3 regions of the Colwellia sp. 5_MG-2023 genome follow, and region 2 is predicted to be linked to each of the others. Evidence: predicted binding sites of a transcription regulator. Region 2 holds the regulator's gene; each other region holds the start of a gene.

What was found. The regulator FliA, encoded in region 2, starts transcription of late flagellar genes. The targets are predictions, from matches to a motif close to CTAAAGNTNNNNNNNNNNNNGCCGATA.
Region 1: the regulator FliA is predicted to act here: its motif matches at 4,413-4,439, upstream of Q4496_RS06110 (DUF5610 domain-containing protein).
Region 3: the regulator FliA is predicted to act here: its motif matches at 3,879-3,905, upstream of pomA (flagellar motor protein PomA).

The regions. Positions count from the first base shown of each region.
Region 1 covers NZ_JAUOPW010000005.1:114,676-120,378, forward strand. The annotation lists gene Q4496_RS06100 (efflux RND transporter permease subunit) at 1-2,776, opposite strand, end outside; gene Q4496_RS06105 (efflux RND transporter periplasmic adaptor subunit) at 2,789-3,946, opposite strand; gene Q4496_RS06110 (DUF5610 domain-containing protein) at 4,475-5,107, shown strand; gene Q4496_RS06115 (MBL fold metallo-hydrolase) at 5,258-5,703, opposite strand, start outside.
Region 2 covers NZ_JAUOPW010000008.1:45,465-51,167, reverse strand. The annotation lists gene flhA (flagellar biosynthesis protein FlhA) at 1-653, shown strand, start outside; gene flhF (flagellar biosynthesis protein FlhF) at 768-2,366, shown strand; gene Q4496_RS08030 (MinD/ParA family protein) at 2,426-3,268, shown strand; gene Q4496_RS08025 (RNA polymerase sigma factor FliA) at 3,348-4,067, shown strand; gene cheY (chemotaxis response regulator CheY) at 4,125-4,508, shown strand; gene Q4496_RS08015 (protein phosphatase CheZ) at 4,581-5,324, shown strand; gene Q4496_RS08010 (chemotaxis protein CheA) at 5,338-5,703, shown strand, end outside.
Region 3 covers NZ_JAUOPW010000006.1:103,308-109,010, forward strand. The annotation lists gene Q4496_RS06910 (ketopantoate reductase family protein) at 1-386, shown strand, start outside; gene thiI (tRNA uracil 4-sulfurtransferase ThiI) at 428-1,882, opposite strand; gene Q4496_RS06920 (flagellar motor protein MotB) at 2,042-2,983, opposite strand; gene pomA (flagellar motor protein PomA) at 3,011-3,778, opposite strand; gene xseB (exodeoxyribonuclease VII small subunit) at 4,024-4,290, shown strand; gene ispA ((2E,6E)-farnesyl diphosphate synthase) at 4,287-5,177, shown strand; gene dxs (1-deoxy-D-xylulose-5-phosphate synthase) at 5,211-5,703, shown strand, end outside.

The DNA.
Region 1 (5,703 bases), on a different contig from region 2:
AGTAAATATCGTTTGATAAACCACCTAGGAATGCTGCCATGGTCGCACCAAAAACTCCTAATGGTACTATCATCATAACCGCCGCAGGTACTGACCAGCTTTCATATAATGCTGCTAAACATAAGAATACAATTAATAGCGAAAGGGCATATAATAATGGTGCTTGACCACCACTTAAACGCTCTTCATATGAAATACCTGTCCATTCAAAACCAACACCGGCAGGTAAGTTTTTAACTAACCTTTCGATTTCATCCATCGCTTGACCTGTACTATAACCTGGCGCAGCTGCACCTTGAATTTCCATTGCTGAAAAACCGTTATAACGTTCAAGACGAGGTGACCCGTAAGTCCAATATGATTGAGCAAAAGCGGTAAATGGCACCATATCACCGTTACTATTACGTACATACCATTTATCTAAATCTTCTGGAACCATACGTGACTCAGCGCTACCTTGCAGGTACACTTTTTTCACACGACCACGATCAATAAAGTCATTCACATAACTACTACCCCATGCGGTAGATAACGTACTGTTAATATCAGATTGTGTTAGACCTAGTGCTTGGGCTTTGGCTAAATCGATATCGAGTTCAAGTTCGGGTTTATCTTCTTGACCATTCGGGCGAACGCCTGCTAACACAGGGCTTTGAGAAGCCATGCCAAGTAACATATTACGCGCTTCGAGTAATTTGTCGTGTCCCAGTCCTACACGGTCTTGTAAAAATAAAGTAAAACCATTAGCAGTACCAAGCTCCATAACCGCAGGAGGAGGGAATGCAAAAATAAAGGCTTCTTTTATGGTTGAGAAAAAGCCCATTGCTTTACCTGCAACGGCACCAACAGAAAGGTTTGGATCTTGACGTTCATCCCAATGATTTAAACCAACAAAGCCAATTGCTGCATTTTGTCCAGAGCCGGCGAAACTAAAACCTGTTACCGTGAATATTGAACGCACTGCATCAGACTGATCTTCTAAATAATGACGCTCCATTTTTTGCACTACATTCAAGGTTTGCTCAGTTGTTGATCCCGCAGGTAAACTAACTAAGTTGAACAAAATACCTTGGTCTTCATCTGGTAAAAAGGCTGAAGGTAATTGTGCAAAAATATAAATCATGCCACCAACAATGAGGCCGTAACATAATAAATAGCGTTTGCTTAGTCTAATCATACGACCAACAAAACTTTGTGCACCAGCATTGGTTTTATCAAAACCACGATTAAAGGCCATAAAGAAGCGACCAATAAATGATGAATCATTATGTACATGGCTTGGTTTTAACATTGTTGCACATAAAGCAGGTGTTAAAATTAGGGCAACCAATACTGATAAACTCATCGCGGTAACTAAGGTGACCGAGAACTGTTTATAAATAACCCCGGTAGAACCGCTGAAAAAGGCCATAGGCACAAATACTGCCGATAACACCATTGCGATACCGACTAAGGCACCTTTAATTTCATCCATAGATTTACGTGTCGCTTCTAGAGGAGAAAGTTTTTCTTCTGTCATGACACGTTCAACGTTTTCAACGACAACAATGGCATCATCTACTAATAAGCCAATTGCTAATACCATTGCAAACATGGTTAAGGTGTTAATTGAATAACCTAACGTTTGTAGTACCGCTAAGGTACCTAATAATACAACGGGTACCGCAATTGTTGGAATTAATGTTGCGCGGAAGTTTTGTAAAAATAGATACATAACTAAAAATACTAAAACGACGGCTTCAACTAAGGTACTGACTACTTTTTCAATTGATAACTTAACAAAAGGAGTGGTGTCATAAGGAATAACTGTTGCTAAACCTTCAGGGAAAAGCGGCTCTAACTCTGCAAGGGCCGCTTTAATCGCATCGCCTGTATCAAGCGCGTTAGCACCACTTGCTAATTTAATACCTAAACCTGAAGCAGGTTTACCATTAAAACGTGCAACAACGGCATAACTTTCACCACCAAGCTCGACTCTAGCTACATCGCTTAAACGCACCACAGAACCATCAGTATTGGTTTTAACAAAAATATTTTCAAATTGTTCAGGCGTTTGTAAACGACTTTGAGCAGTAACTGTCGCATTTAACTGTTGGCCTGATATTGCTGGCAAAGCACCAAGTTGACCTGCTGATACTTGCGCATTCTGTGCACTGATAGAAGCACTGATGTCTGAAGGGGTTAGTTTATATTTTTGTAACATATCTGGATCTAACCAGATACGCATCGCATATTGCGAACCAAATAATTGTACTTCACCAACGCCATTTACTCGAGAGATGATATCTTGCACATTGGATGCTACATAGTCACCAATGTCGATATTACTCATGCTGCCATTTTCTGAAACAAAGCCGACAACCATTAAAAAGTTACGGGCAGATTTAGCAACCGAAACACCTTGGCGCTGTACTTCTTGAGGTAGTAACGGTGTTGCTAACGCAAGTTTATTTTGCACTTGAACTTGTGCAATATCTGGATCAGTATCGGCATCAAAAGTTAGTGTTAATGTTGCTGAACCGTTAGATTCAGACGTAGATGACATATAAAGTAAGCCATCTAAGCCTTTCATTTTTTGTTCAATAACTTGGGTAACCGTATCTTCTAATGTACGTGCAGATGCACCTGGATAGCTAGCTTTAATGCTAATTGTAGGTGGTGCAATTGACGGATATTGAGCAATCGGTAAACTCTTAATTGCAAGGATACCAGCCAACATAACAACAATGGCAAGTACCCAAGCAAAAATAGGCCGATCGATAAAAAATCGTGACATTTATGTGCTCCGTTATTGAATTTTAGCGATTGATTCGGCTGGCACTGCATTAACAGGGGCACCCGGTGCTATTTTTTGTAAGCCTTCAACAATCACTTGATCGCCATCATTTAAGCCACTTGTTACCAACCAATTAGAGCCTACGGTACGGTCAGTTTTTAATACTCGAGCTTCAACAGTGTTGTTTTTACTAACCACCATCGCTGTAGGTTCGCCCTTACTATTACGACTAACACCACGTTGTGGTACTAAGATTGCGTTAGCTTTAACACCTTCAACAATGACAGCTCTAACATACATACCTGGTAACAGTAGTTTTTCAGGGTTTGGAAATTCAGCTCGTAAGGTGACCGAGCCGGTGCTTGGGTCAACAATTACTTCTGAAAATTGAAGAGTGCCTTGATGCGGGTATACTGAGCCATCTTCCATTTTTAGCTCAACTTTTGATTGTGAAGTAAGATCTTTATTGAGCTCGCCATTGGCAATAGCTTTTTTCAAACGTGTTAATTCACTGCTTGATTGGGTAAGGTCAATATAAATGGGATCAAGTTGAGTAACTGTTGCTAGTGCAGTTGCCTGATTAGCACTTACTAAAGCTCCAGCTGTAACATTAGATTTACCTATTTGACCACTGATAGGCGATGAAACCTTACTATAGTTAATATTAATTTGCGCTGTTTTAAGTTGTGCTTGTGCGGTGAGTAAGTCAGCTTGCGCACTTTTATAATTAGCATCTGCTTCATCATAGTCTTGCTGGCTAACAGCTTTTATTTCTAGTAGCTCTGCATAACGATCTGATTTAGCTTTTGCATTAGCAATATTTGCTTGCGCTTTACTGATAGCGGCTTTACTGCTTGCTATTTGCGCTTCAAATGTTGCTGGATCAATTTGATATAACGCTTGACCTTTTTTAACTTCGGCACCTTCAGTAAATAAGCGCGTTTGTACAATACCATTTACTTGTGGACGAATTTGCGCTACTCGTGAGGCAGTCACTCGACCTGGTAACTCTTTTGTAAGTGTTAGTGGTTGGCTTGTTAATTTAATAACGCCAACAGGAGTAGGCTGCCGAGCCGGTGCATTTGCCTGCTGATTTTGTTCGCAACCAGATAAAACAATTGCACTTGCTAAAGCAGTGATAATAAAAATAATGACGCGTGAACGCTGCATGTTAACCAATCTCTCTTTTAGGGTGAACGTTCATTCTAATTTAATTTTTGATGTTTTCCAACACTAATAAACAATTTTTTTTTAAAAAAATAATTTATTTTAGCCTGTTTATTCAGTTGTTAATCATTTAATTAAGTGCAATATCAGTGAGGTTAATAACGTCTTAATTCTCTTTTAAATCGTTAGTTACAAATCATAAAAAAATTTACTTTAAAATTATTAGAGTAATAACTTTAATTTCAAGCATTTTTATATTTTAAAATTAATAAGTTAGATGAATTTTGCCAACTAAGGCTATAGGACTGAGTTAATGAAATGACTTACATTGAATTTTTTAGTTATATTGTTGTGATGCTGAAAGTCAGAGACGTTATCGCTTCATTAAAGTGATTTTATATTCACAATAACAGACTAAAAATAATATAGTAGACGAAATAAATTGGGGATAAAATATAAACAATTTAATCTTAAGTTATACTTAGTAATGCCGATACACTTTTATAAGCGCTAACTAATGAAGGTAATACCATGAGCTCACCCATTAATAGTATGAATACCGTTATGGCAAAAAATCCCTATAGCCAAGATACCAGTTCTATGACTAAGTCGACAGACAGTAATAACAGCGTTGAAGACCCGCAAGTTACAACAGGTCAAACTGGCGAGGTTCAGGAGTCTATCGCGGTTTCTCAAAAGAAACAGCTTAATGCAGCTATTATTGAATCAACGTTAGAATTTAGTAATTCACTTGGTGATCAACCTTTATCATTAGCATTGAAAGCAGCTTTACAAGGTATTAATGAAGCATTGCAAGTAAGTGGTGTTGAAAGCAGTGTGGAAGATGCTTATGAGTCTGGCCTTGATTTTAGTCCTGAAGCAACAGCAGAGCGTATTGTGTCTTTTAGTACGCAATTTTTAGGTGCTTTTAGAGAGCAAAATCCTGATCTGAGTGAAGAAGAATCTCTTAATGCATTTATGGATGTTATCGGTAGTGGCATTGATCAAGGTTTTGGTGAAGCGAAAGACATATTGGGCGGTTTGAATGTATTAGAAGGTGAAGTAAGTGATACGATTAATACCACTTACGATCTTGTTCAAGAAGGATTGCAGGCCTTTGTTGATTCATTGAATGAAAAAGAAGAAGAGAGTGCCACTGAGTAAGATGCTTGCTTTCGATCGATAATTTTTCGTTGGTTGTTGTAATACTGAATATATTTAAGAAGTCAAAAATAAATCATCTTTGACTTCTCCTTGAAATCTTCTAGAGTCAAACCTCAATTACTTTTTGGTATTAGATTGATGGTGTAGTTATTACAAGTCACTTCGCCATCCCATGCCGGACTCTTCCATTAATCGTTCATATACACCTTCTATATTAAGTGGCAGCCAAGCTTCATATTGTCTTAAGTCTTTAAATTCACTTAACTTGACATTTTGCTTTATTTCATCAAGCGTTTGACCAGCTAAAATACCTTCGGTAACTTTACTGTACAGCTGTTTTAGGTAACGTAAATAGCGTTTTACATCATCCTTATTACCCATGTCAGCATGGCCACCGACAAAGGTATTAAAGTCATAATGAAGGACAGCTTGTGTGGAATTAATCATACCTTGGATATCGTAACTCCACAGTTTTTGCCATGGCATTCTACCTATCATTATCCAATCAACTACAAATAAGGTTTTTTGTTTTTCAAACAACATACTTATTGAGCCTCGACCGTCATTTGGTCCATGATAATTAAGTTTAACGTTTG
Region 2 (5,703 bases):
ATACCGTGGTTGATTCTGCGACTGTTTTAGCAACTCATTTAAGCCAAATTCTAACAAATAATGCTGCTCAACTGTTAGGCCATGAAGAAGTACAAAATCTTATTGATATTCTAGCTAAAACTTATCCTAAGCTCGTTGAAGGCTTTATTCCTGATACATTATCTCTGGGCACCGTTGTTAAGGTATTGCAAAGTTTAATGAATGAAGGTGTTGCTGTCCGTGATATGCGTTCAATTATACAAACACTTGTTGAGTACGGTCCTAAAAGCCAAGATGCAGAAGTTCTAACCGCAGCGGTAAGAATTAGCTTACGTAAATTTATTATTCAAGATCTGGTCGGATCGGCACTTGAAATACCTGTCATAACCTTGGCGCCTGAGTTGGAACAAATGTTGCATCAGTCTATGCAGATGGCTGGAGATGATGGTGCGGGTATTGAACCTGGTTTAGCTGAACGTTTACAAAAATCATTAAATGAGGGTGCTCAGCAGCAAGAATTAGCCGGTGATACCCCAATTTTATTAACATCCGGTATTTTACGTTCAGTGTTAGCTAAATTTGTAAAATATACCATACCAGGCTTAAGGGTTATTTCTTATCAAGAAATACCTGATGATAAACAAATTAAAATTGTAAGTGCTATTGGGCAGTAACTAATAATTTGGGTAAATAAAATACCAAATAAAAAGTAACGAGCAGCATAAGTATCGAGCATGATAAGTTGCAGAGTAAAGTTTAGTCGCTCGTAGCTAAATAAGGAGTTAACTGTGAAAATAAGACGTTTTGTTGGCAAAGATATGCGTAGCGCATTAGCACAAATTAAAGAAGAATTAGGCGTAGATGCCGTAATCATGTCTAATAAAAAAATACCTGAAGGTGTTGAATTGATGGCTGCAGTTGATTACAGCCAATCAGCGCCAGTAAGTGCACCTTCTCCACAGGTTAATCCTTCTACAGTTAATGAAAATAACCGTGAAATACAAAATGATACGGTTAATATTCAAAGTGCTGAGGCAACAAATATCGCTGTACCTGAAGCACAGGTAGGTCATAATATCGCCAACAGTACTACCGAGCCTGTTGATAGTTTGTCAGCACTGTTAAGTCGGCAGGTTCAACATCATTCATCGAACCAACAATCTAATGATCAGTCTGAGCAAGCTTATGCTCAACAGGGGCATATTCAGCAGAATAATCAAGTTGTGAGTGAAGACGAGAATATTGAAGATCAATTACGTAATTTTACTCAACGCTTACGTCATTCAAAGCCTGATGGAACAATTCCTGCACCAGAAGTAAATCATAATAATGAGCATGCTCAGTTTGAAGGGCACACTTCATTAGAAGCTGAACAAATGGCTGAAAAATTACAGTCAGTCCCTTTGTCAGAACATGATGTAGATGCAAATAGTCATGTTAGCCAACAAGATTTTGATAAAATGCAACAAGAGATGGCTTCAATAAGAAAGTTACTTGAACATCAAGTATCGGGTCTTATGTGGCAAGATATGGCGCAAAAAGAGCCTCAACGTGCTGTGTTAGTTAACCGTTTATTAGGGTTAGGTTTAAATGAACAAATTGCTGATCAAATAGCAGGTTATGTTCCTTCTAAATACCATGATGAACAAGCTTGGCAACAAGCGACTAAGTTAATTGGTGAACAACTTAATACGACGCAAAATGATATAATTCATCGTGGTGGTATTGTTGCATTAGTTGGTCCTACAGGCGTAGGGAAAACAACAACAATTGCTAAGCTAGCAGCACGTTTCTCTCAAGTTCACGGCCATGAGCAAGTTGCTCTTATATCAACGGATACCTTTAGAATAGCGGGTTTTGAACAACTGGCTACTTATGGAAAAATTATTGGTTGTCAAGTTAAGTTAGCAAAAGATAGCCAAGCATTAGACTTGTTGCTTGAACAGTTTTCTCAAAAGAAATTAATTTTAATTGATACTGCCGGTATGGGGCAAAGAGATATACGTTTAGCCGAAAATTTAGCTAATTTAGTATCTAATGCTAGAGTGAGAATAAGAAATTACTTAGTGTTAGCTGCTAATAGCCAGCAGCAAGTTATGCAAGAAAATGTTGATCGCTTTAAAAAAGTACCACTATCGGGTTGTATTTATACTAAACTTGATGAAAGTGTGAGTGTTGGCGAAATAATTACAACTTCAATTCAAAATGGCCTGCCAATAGGTTATCTTACTGATGGACAAAGAGTTCCAGAAGATATTAAAGTTGCAAATGCTGAGAAATTAGTTACGCTTGCAGATAAAATGGCAGCAAACGCAGCAAAGAAGAATGCAGCTTATGTTCAACGTACAGCAAGACCAATGCCGATAACGCCAGCGGTGGCGATATAGATGTATTTTAAATTGCAGTATTTTTAGTTAAAATAAAGCGATAATATAAGAAGTAATAAATGGCAGATCAAGCGAGCGGCTTAAGAAAAATGCAAGACTTAAAAAAAGTTAAAGTAATAGCAGTTTCTGGTGGTAAAGGTGGCGTTGGTAAAACCAATGTTTCATTAAACACGGCTATAGCCCTTGGACAGCAAGGGAAAAGAGTATTAGTGCTAGATGCCGATTTAGGGTTGGCTAATGTCGATGTGATGTTAGGGTTAAGAGTAAAACGAAACCTTTCTCATGTATTATCAGGTGAATGTGAGCTTGATGATATTATTATTACAGGCCCCCGTAATATAAAAATCATACCGGCTACTTCTGGCTCTCAATCGATGGTTGACCTTACTCCTGCTGAACATGCAGGGTTGATTCGTGCTTTTAGTGAAATGAATACTCAATTTGATGTACTGATCGTTGATACTGCAGCCGGTATCTCGGATATGGTACTGAGTTTTACTCGAGCAGCACAAGACGTAGTCTTAGTTGTTTGTGATGAACCCACGTCAATTACCGATTGTTATGCATTAATGAAACTATTAAGCCGTGATCATAATGTATTCAAATTTAAAGTTGTTGCTAATATGGTTCGTACACCTAAAGAAGGGCAACAATTATTTTCCAAACTAACGAAAGTAACTGATAGATTTTTAGATGTAGCACTGGAGTTAGTTGGTGTTATTCCATTCGATGAAAATATTAGAAAATCAGTACGCAAACAACAAGCCATTGTTGAAGCTTTTCCTAACTCACCAGCAGCAATAGCGTTTAAGGAATTAGCAAAGAATGTTAATAGCTGGCCTATACCAAAACAAGCATCAGGTCATTTAGAGTTCTTTATTGAACAGCTACTCGATTACTAATATCTCGTTCATATTGTGTTATCAAGTAACTGATATAAATAATAAATATATAAAAATATTTTGGTGGGAATAGCAAAAAGTGGCAAAAACTAAAGCCTATAACAATTTAATTGATAAAACTGTGTTGCTTGAACAGCATACAGTGTTGGTTAAGCGAATTGCTTATCATTTACTTGCTCGATTACCGGCAAGTGTTATTGTTGATGACCTAATTCAATCAGGAATGATTGGTTTATTTGAAGCTGCAAATAACTTTGATAACACTAAAGGCGCTAGTTTTGAAACTTTTGCTGGCATCCGTATTCGAGGTGCTATGCTAGATGAAATACGCCGTGGCGACTGGACTCCTAGATCAGTACATAAAAATAGCCGCATGGTCAGTGAGGCAATTAAGCAATTAGAGGCAACATTAGGCAGAGATGTTACTGATATAGAAGTTGCTGAAAAACTTGAAATTTCATTAAATGAGTATCATCATATACTTAGTGAGGTCAGTTCTGGTAAAATACTCGGTATCGAAGACTTAGGAATGAGTGAAGATGCACTGAAGTTTGATGAAACTTATCACGGTGATGATCCGTATCAAAGTATCGAGCATAGTGCCTTTAAAGAAGGGTTAAGTGAATGTATTAGTTCTTTACCTGAACGTGAAGCTCTAGTACTGTCTCTATATTATGATGAAGAATTGAATTTACGTGAAATTGGCGCTGTACTCGATGTTAGTGAATCTCGGGTTAGTCAAATTCATAGTCAAGCAATGCATCGATTAAAAGCACGTATGCAATCTTGGCAAAATTAAGTAGAATTATAACTGTGTTAACCTATAAAAATTTTGAATGTTTCGCCGGAGGGTGCCTTGGATAAAAATATGAAAGTGCTAGTTGTTGATGATTTTTCAACAATGAGACGTATAGTAAAGAATTTGTTACGCGATTTAGGCTTTACAAACATTCAAGAAGCGGATGATGGCAGTACTGCCTTACCTATGCTTCAAAATGGTGATTTTGACTTTGTTGTAACAGATTGGAATATGCCAGGAATGCAAGGTATTGATTTGTTGAAAGCTATACGTGCAGATTCACGTTTAGCCCATATCCCAGTATTATTAATTACAGCTGAAGCGAAAAAGGAACAAATCGTTATGGCAGCTCAGGCTGGTGTTAACGGTTACATTGTTAAACCTTTTACGGCTGCAACACTCAAAGCTAAATTAAATAAAATTTTTGAACGTCTAGGTTAATTTTATTTAGACTAGCTAGTTAAAGCTACTTCAGAAAATTGATTAATTTAACTTAAGTATTAAGGACTTTGCATGAGTATGGCAATGGTGGGGCGTGTTTCTTTGGAGCAGGCTAAATCTTTAGTTGAACTTTTAGAAACAGGACAACAAGAAAAAGCTGATGCACTTGTGGCAGCGATTCAAAACCCAATTAACTCTGAACTATTTGCAGAAATAGGTAAGTTAACTCGTCAATTACATGACTCTTTAACAAATTTTCAGTTAGATTCTCGATTAAATGACTTAGCAACAGCTGAAATTCCTGATGCTAAAGAGCGTTTGAATTATGTGATTACTCGTACTGAAGAAGCTGCAAATAAAACGATGGATGCAGTTGAGTCTATTTTTCCAGTAATTGAAGATATTTCTAGTCAAGTTAGTGCAGTTAAACCTGCATGGTCTAAACTAATGAACAATGAGATAGATTTAAAAGAGTTTAAAAGTTTATGTGTTGATATTGATAGCTTATTAATTACGACAGGTAAAGAGACGGCTCATATTCATGGTTTGATGACTGATGTATTAATGGCTCAAGATTTTCAGGACTTAACAGGACAAGTTATTCGTAAAGTCATTGATTTGGTACGTGAAGTTGAAGAGAGCTTAATTAACATGTTGACGGCATTTGGTATTTCTTCAGAAGATGGACAGACTAAATCAGCGCCTAAAGTCGGTGATAACTTAGTTGAAGGGCCAATAGTTAATAAAGAAAAAAGAAATGATATTGTTGAAGATCAAGATGATGTTGATGATCTTTTATCAAGTTTAGGTTTTTAACGGGAGTTAGTGAATGTCATTTGAAGCAGATGAAGAAATTCTACAAGACTTTTTAGTCGAAGCGGGTGAAATACTCGAGCAGCTTTCGGAGCAACTCGTTGAACTTGAAAATGATGTTGATAATGCCGATTTACTTAATGCAATTTTTCGAGGTTTTCATACAGTTAAAGGTGGCGCAGGTTTTCTGGCTTTAAATGACCTTGTTGACGTTTGTCATGGTGCAGAGAATATATTTGATTTACTGCGTACTGGGCAACGTAAAGTAAATTCAGAGTTAATGGACACTATTTTATCAGCGCTTGATACTATCAATGATATGTTTGCGTTAGTGAAAAATAGAGAGGCGCTAGTACCTGCTGAAGCTGAATTATTAGCAGAA
Region 3 (5,703 bases), on a different contig from region 2:
CATTTCATCAAGAAATCAATAAAAAACAATGGTTAAAGCTAGCAATCAATTGTGTTATTAATCCATTAACTGCAATAAACGATATCAGTAACGGTGAAATAAATAATGCTGAATATTCATCAACAATTTTAATATTACTAGAAGAAGTAGTGGCTGTAGCTGATGCTGAAAAGGTGAATTTAGATTTAGCAGATCTTAAAATAATAGTGAAAAATGTAGCACAAGCAACCGCTAAAAATAGCTCTTCTATGCGTTGTGATATTACCGAAAAACGTACGAGTGAAATAGATTACATTAATGGCTATATACATCGCTTAGGTATAAAACACAAACTTGCCACACCAGAAAATACTAAAATGTGGCAAGCGGTTAGCGCGCTAAGTTAAGGTGCTGACCTAATACGCTAATTTAAGAACTAAACTTGCTTTTACGGACGATATACCTTTACGTTACTGAAACCGTTATCAATCAGGTAAAGAGCTTGTAGCTTACTCATGACCCCGTGATCACAGTAAAGTAGGTAATCTTTACTCATATCTAAATCACCAAACTGAGTGGCAAGTTTATAAAAAGGGATATGTTTAACTTCAACATTATCTAAGCTTAATGGCTTATCTTCTTCTTCTTCTGGACTACGAATATCAACCACAACAGCATTGCCTGGAATATTCTCTACTAGGTCAACTGCGTGAATTTCTTCTTCGGTCTCTTTACCAATATCACGAATATCAAAAACACGGGTCTCGCTAATAACTTTATCCAGAATATCAAAATCAAAATGACCTTCTTCTTCTTCAACTTTAGATAATACCGCTTTTACTGTCGGTTTCTTTGAAATAACACCGCAATACTCAGGTATAGTTTTCGCAAAATCTTCTGTACCAATATCACGAGCTATATCAATAATATCTTGTTTATCATAAGCAGCTAATGGACGTAAAATAAGTGTGTCTGTTACTCGATTAATAACGTTTAAGTTAGTGAGTGTTTGACTAGACACTTGCCCTAAACTTTCGCCCGTCACTAGCGCTTGAATTTTACCTTTTGCAGCTATTTTACTCGCGGCACGCATCATCATACGTTTAAGTATTACGCCCATTTGACTGTTTTCAACTTTTTCTAATATTTCAGCCACAACAGGTTCAAAGTCAACAGCAAAAAATTTAATCTTGTGAGACGCACCAAACTTATTCCATAAATAATAGCTAACTTGCTTCACCCCTACTTCATGAGCAGAGCCACCTAGATTAAAGAAACAATAATGAGTTCTAGCCCCTTTTTTAATCATTTGATAACTAGCAACCCCTGAATCAAAACCACCAGACATTAAAGACAAAACGTCTTCTTGGGTTGCGATAGGAAAACCACCTAGCGCTTTATGACGTTGGGTAACAATAAATAAATCTTTGTTTTTTATTTCTAAACGAATAGTGACATCAGGTTTAGTCAGTTTAACTTTTGAACTTTCTACTGACTGATTTAAACCACCACCAACATATTGCTCTACTTTCAGTGAATTAAAGTCATGTGTACCCGTACGCTTTACACGAACACAGAAAGTTTTATTTTCAATCGTCTTAGCATGAATGGCTAAAGTTTTTTCATAAATATCATGAACATCAATAAATTCTGACTGCTGAACTTCTAAAAACATCGGTACACCTGGAATACACTTAAGTGCTTCCACTAAACGTTCACGGTTTTCAGAACTATTATCTTTAGTATTTACTTCGATGTTATCCCAGTTCATCCGCGTGGTAACTTTTTCATCAATGCGGCGTAAAACATTTTTAATATTCGATTCTAAGATCTTGGTAAAACGCTTACGAACAGGGCGAGATTTAATGGTGATTTCAGCTTGCAGCTTTACGATAAATTTCATCGATGTTGGCCTAATAAATATAACAATAAGAATAATGGCGCGCATTATATACCCAAACCACCTCAAAATGCGAGTTAAGGCAATATTGAGTACCAACAAAAAAAGCTGTCCTCATTACGATGACAGCTTTTCAACATAACTAAGGTTATACCTTAATTTTTATTGTAGTACTTGAATAGGTTCGCTCTCTTTTGGCTTACCTTGATTAATGGCAATTTCAACACGGCGATTTCGTCGACGATTCAATGGGTTAGTATTTGGTACTAACGGACGAGTGTCTGCGTGCCCTGCAACAACTAAACGTGTTTGATTAAACCCTGGTACTTTAATTATTTCATGTGCAATAGCAACCGCTCTTTTACTAGATAAATCCCAGTTTGAGTCAAATAACTCTGAATCTATTCCACGGTTATCAGTATTCCCTGAAATCATAATTTCACCTGGAATTGTATTCAACAACTCACCTATTTGTCTAATAATAGGTTTGAATTTAGGCTGTAAAAAAGCAGAGCCTGATGGAAATGAGCCGTTCTCTCGAATACGGATAATAACTTGTTGGCCTAGTGACTCTAATTCAATAGCACCATCTTCAATTTGCTCTTCAAGTTTATCCGCTATTTTTTTGACCAATTCATTAACTTGATCTTGTGCTGCCTGCTCTATTTGCTCTTGTGCTTTTTGTAACGCTTGTTCAGATAAGGCATCATCAGTACTCTGTGATTTTCCGCCTCGTTCGCTACCACGTTGCTCTTGACGTCCACCAGCCGAGTTTTCTTCTCCCGCTTCAAACTCCAACATTTGCTGAGTTATTTCCATGGTTTGCTGCTGAATAACTTCTATTGGTGTTGGCTCCGGTTTACCAGGTCTAAACTCCTGAGCAATAATACTTGTCCCTTTCGGAATATCTTTTGCTTCAATTTTATTTTGTACCCCAAAAGCAAATTTCATTGATCCGGCAATTTGTTTAAACTTTAGTACATCCATTTCAGAAAAAGATAACAATAGAACAAAGAAACACATTAACAACGACATAAGATCGGCGAATGTTCCCATCCATGCAGGTAGCCCAGGTGGCGGACATTTACACTTTTGCTCAGTCATAAGTCCTCCCTATTAATAAATCGATTGTTATTCATCATCAGTAGTATTCGTTTGACGCTTACCTTCAGCCAGATAGTTTTTCAATAAACCTTCAATGACTCGCGGGTTTTGCCCATCTTGGATTCCAAGCACGGCATCAAGAATTAACTCTTGATTCATTTTTTCTTCCTCCATGCGCAGTTTTAATTTAGTCGCTAACGGAATAGCAATAACATTTGCTAAGAAGGCACCATAAAGTGTCGTTAACAAAGCAACCGCCATAGCTGGGCCAATAGATTTAGGATCATCCATATTAGCCAACATAGCAACGAGTCCAATAAGTGTACCAATCATCCCCATAGCAGGTGCAACATCAGCTAAAGCCGTTAACATACCAGCACCTTTTTCATGGCGCTCTGTCGTTAGGTTAATATCTTTTTGTAAGGTCGCCCGCACTACATCGGCATCATGACCATCAACAAGCATGTCAACACCTTTTTGCATAAAATTATTGGTTATCTCTGCTTCTTCTAAGGCGAGGAATCCACCTTTACGTGCAGCATCAGCCATATCAACGGCTTTTTCTATTAATTCTTCGGGCTTTTCTAATTTAAATATAAACGCTTTAGCTATAATTTTTCCTATACCAAAAAACTGAGCTATACTGTAATTAGATAACACGATAAATAGTGAACCACCAAAAACAATTAGTACTGATTGGGTATCAGCGAACATCGTAATATCGCCAGACAAAACCATCGCCATAACGAGAAAAGCAATGGCACCAAGGATACCGATTAAGGTTGCTAAATCCACAGAAAAACTCCTAAAGCTATAAAAACTAATTTGATCTAATAAAATAATAGTACATTATGATAAAGCTATTCGCCATTACTTATCCCTTTATATATTAAGTTATCGCCCTAATAGTCAATAACTTAATCGTTAAATAATCACAATATACGCTGAAATATATGAGCACTACATTGACCATTGTGCTTAGCTAAGGTAAGTTTGCGCCTAGAGTTGAAAGCATCTAAGGCATAAAGAGAATATAAAATATGGCCAAAAAAAAATTAGAAAACCTAAGTTTTGAAGAATCTCTTAGCGAATTGGACACGATAGTACAAAATTTAGAGCAAGGGAATTTAGACTTAGAAGAATCAATGGCACTTTTTGAGCGTGGTTTAACATTAAGTAAACTAAGCCAAAATAAGCTACAAACAGCAGAGCAAAAAGTAAAAATTTTACTCGAGCAAAACGGAGAACAACAACTCCAAGATTTTGCGTTAACTGACAATGAGCAATTATCCGGTGATCTTTCGTGAGTAGTTTAGCCAATCATGATGTTTTTCAACAACGTATCGACCAATTTTTAGAGCAGAAACTTGCGAGTTTAACTGTTAACGATAAGAAACTTCATCAAGCAATGCGATATGGGCTATTGATAGGTGGCAAGCGCATACGTCCTTATTTAGCTTATATTACAGGACAAGCATTAGACCTAGATTTAAAAGACGTTGATGGAATAGCTGGCGCAATAGAATGTATACATGCTTATTCTTTAGTACATGATGACTTACCCGCGATGGATGATGATGACTTAAGGCGTGGTCAACCAACCTGTCACAAGGCTTTTGATGAAGCAACAGGAATTCTTGCTGGTGATAGCTTACAAACTCTTGCCTTTGATATTATTGCCAACCACGATTTTTCAGAAGCAGTTAAACCTAAGCAAGTTAAGCTAATTCAGCAACTAATAACGGCCGCTGGTTATCAAGGTATGTGCGGAGGCCAAGCACTTGATTTAGCCGCAACTGATAAAATGATAACCTTAGAACAACTGGAAACTTTACATTCATTGAAAACGGGTGCCTTACTGGAAGCTTCTGTTGCAATGGTAGCCGAATGTAGCCCCAAAATATCACAATCAGAAAAAGAATCCCTAAAAGCGTATGCAAAATTTATTGGTCTCGCATATCAAGTCAGAGATGATATTATTGATATAACATCAACCCAAGAACAGCTTGGGAAACCTTGCGGTTCGGACATTGCGTTAAATAAAAGCACTTACCCAGCCCTACTTGGCTTAGAAGGTGCTCAAGAAAAAGCTGAAAACTTATTTCAACAAGCACTTCAAGCTTTAGCCAGTTTGCCTTACAATACACAATCCTTAGCTGATTTTGCCACCTTTATCATTAAACGTAGCCATTAAGTAGCTAAAAATAAAAACAACTATAGAACAACTATGACCACAAACCTTGCTGACTATCCATTACTTACCCAAATCAACTCACCAAAAGATTTGCGAAATTATTCTCAAGATAAATTACCGCGAATAAGTAATGAGCTGCGTAAATTCCTATTAAATTCAGTAAGTAAAAGCAGTGGCCACTTCGCTTCAGGGTTAGGTACTATTGAACTGACTGTTGCATTGCATTATGTCTACAATACGCCTTTTGATCACCTTATTTGGGATGTTGGACACCAAGCATACCCACATAAAATTCTTACTGGTCGTCGCGATCAACTGCATACTATTAGACAAAAAGACGGATTACACCCTTTTCCTTGGCGTGAAGAAAGTGAATACGATACTTTAAGTGTTGGTCATTCAAGCACTTCAATTTCTGCTGCCTTAGGTTTATCAGTTGCCGCAGAAAAAGAAGGATTAAATAGAAAAACTGTTGCCGTTATTGGTGATGGTGCAATGACTGCAGGAATGGCCTTTGAGGCATTAA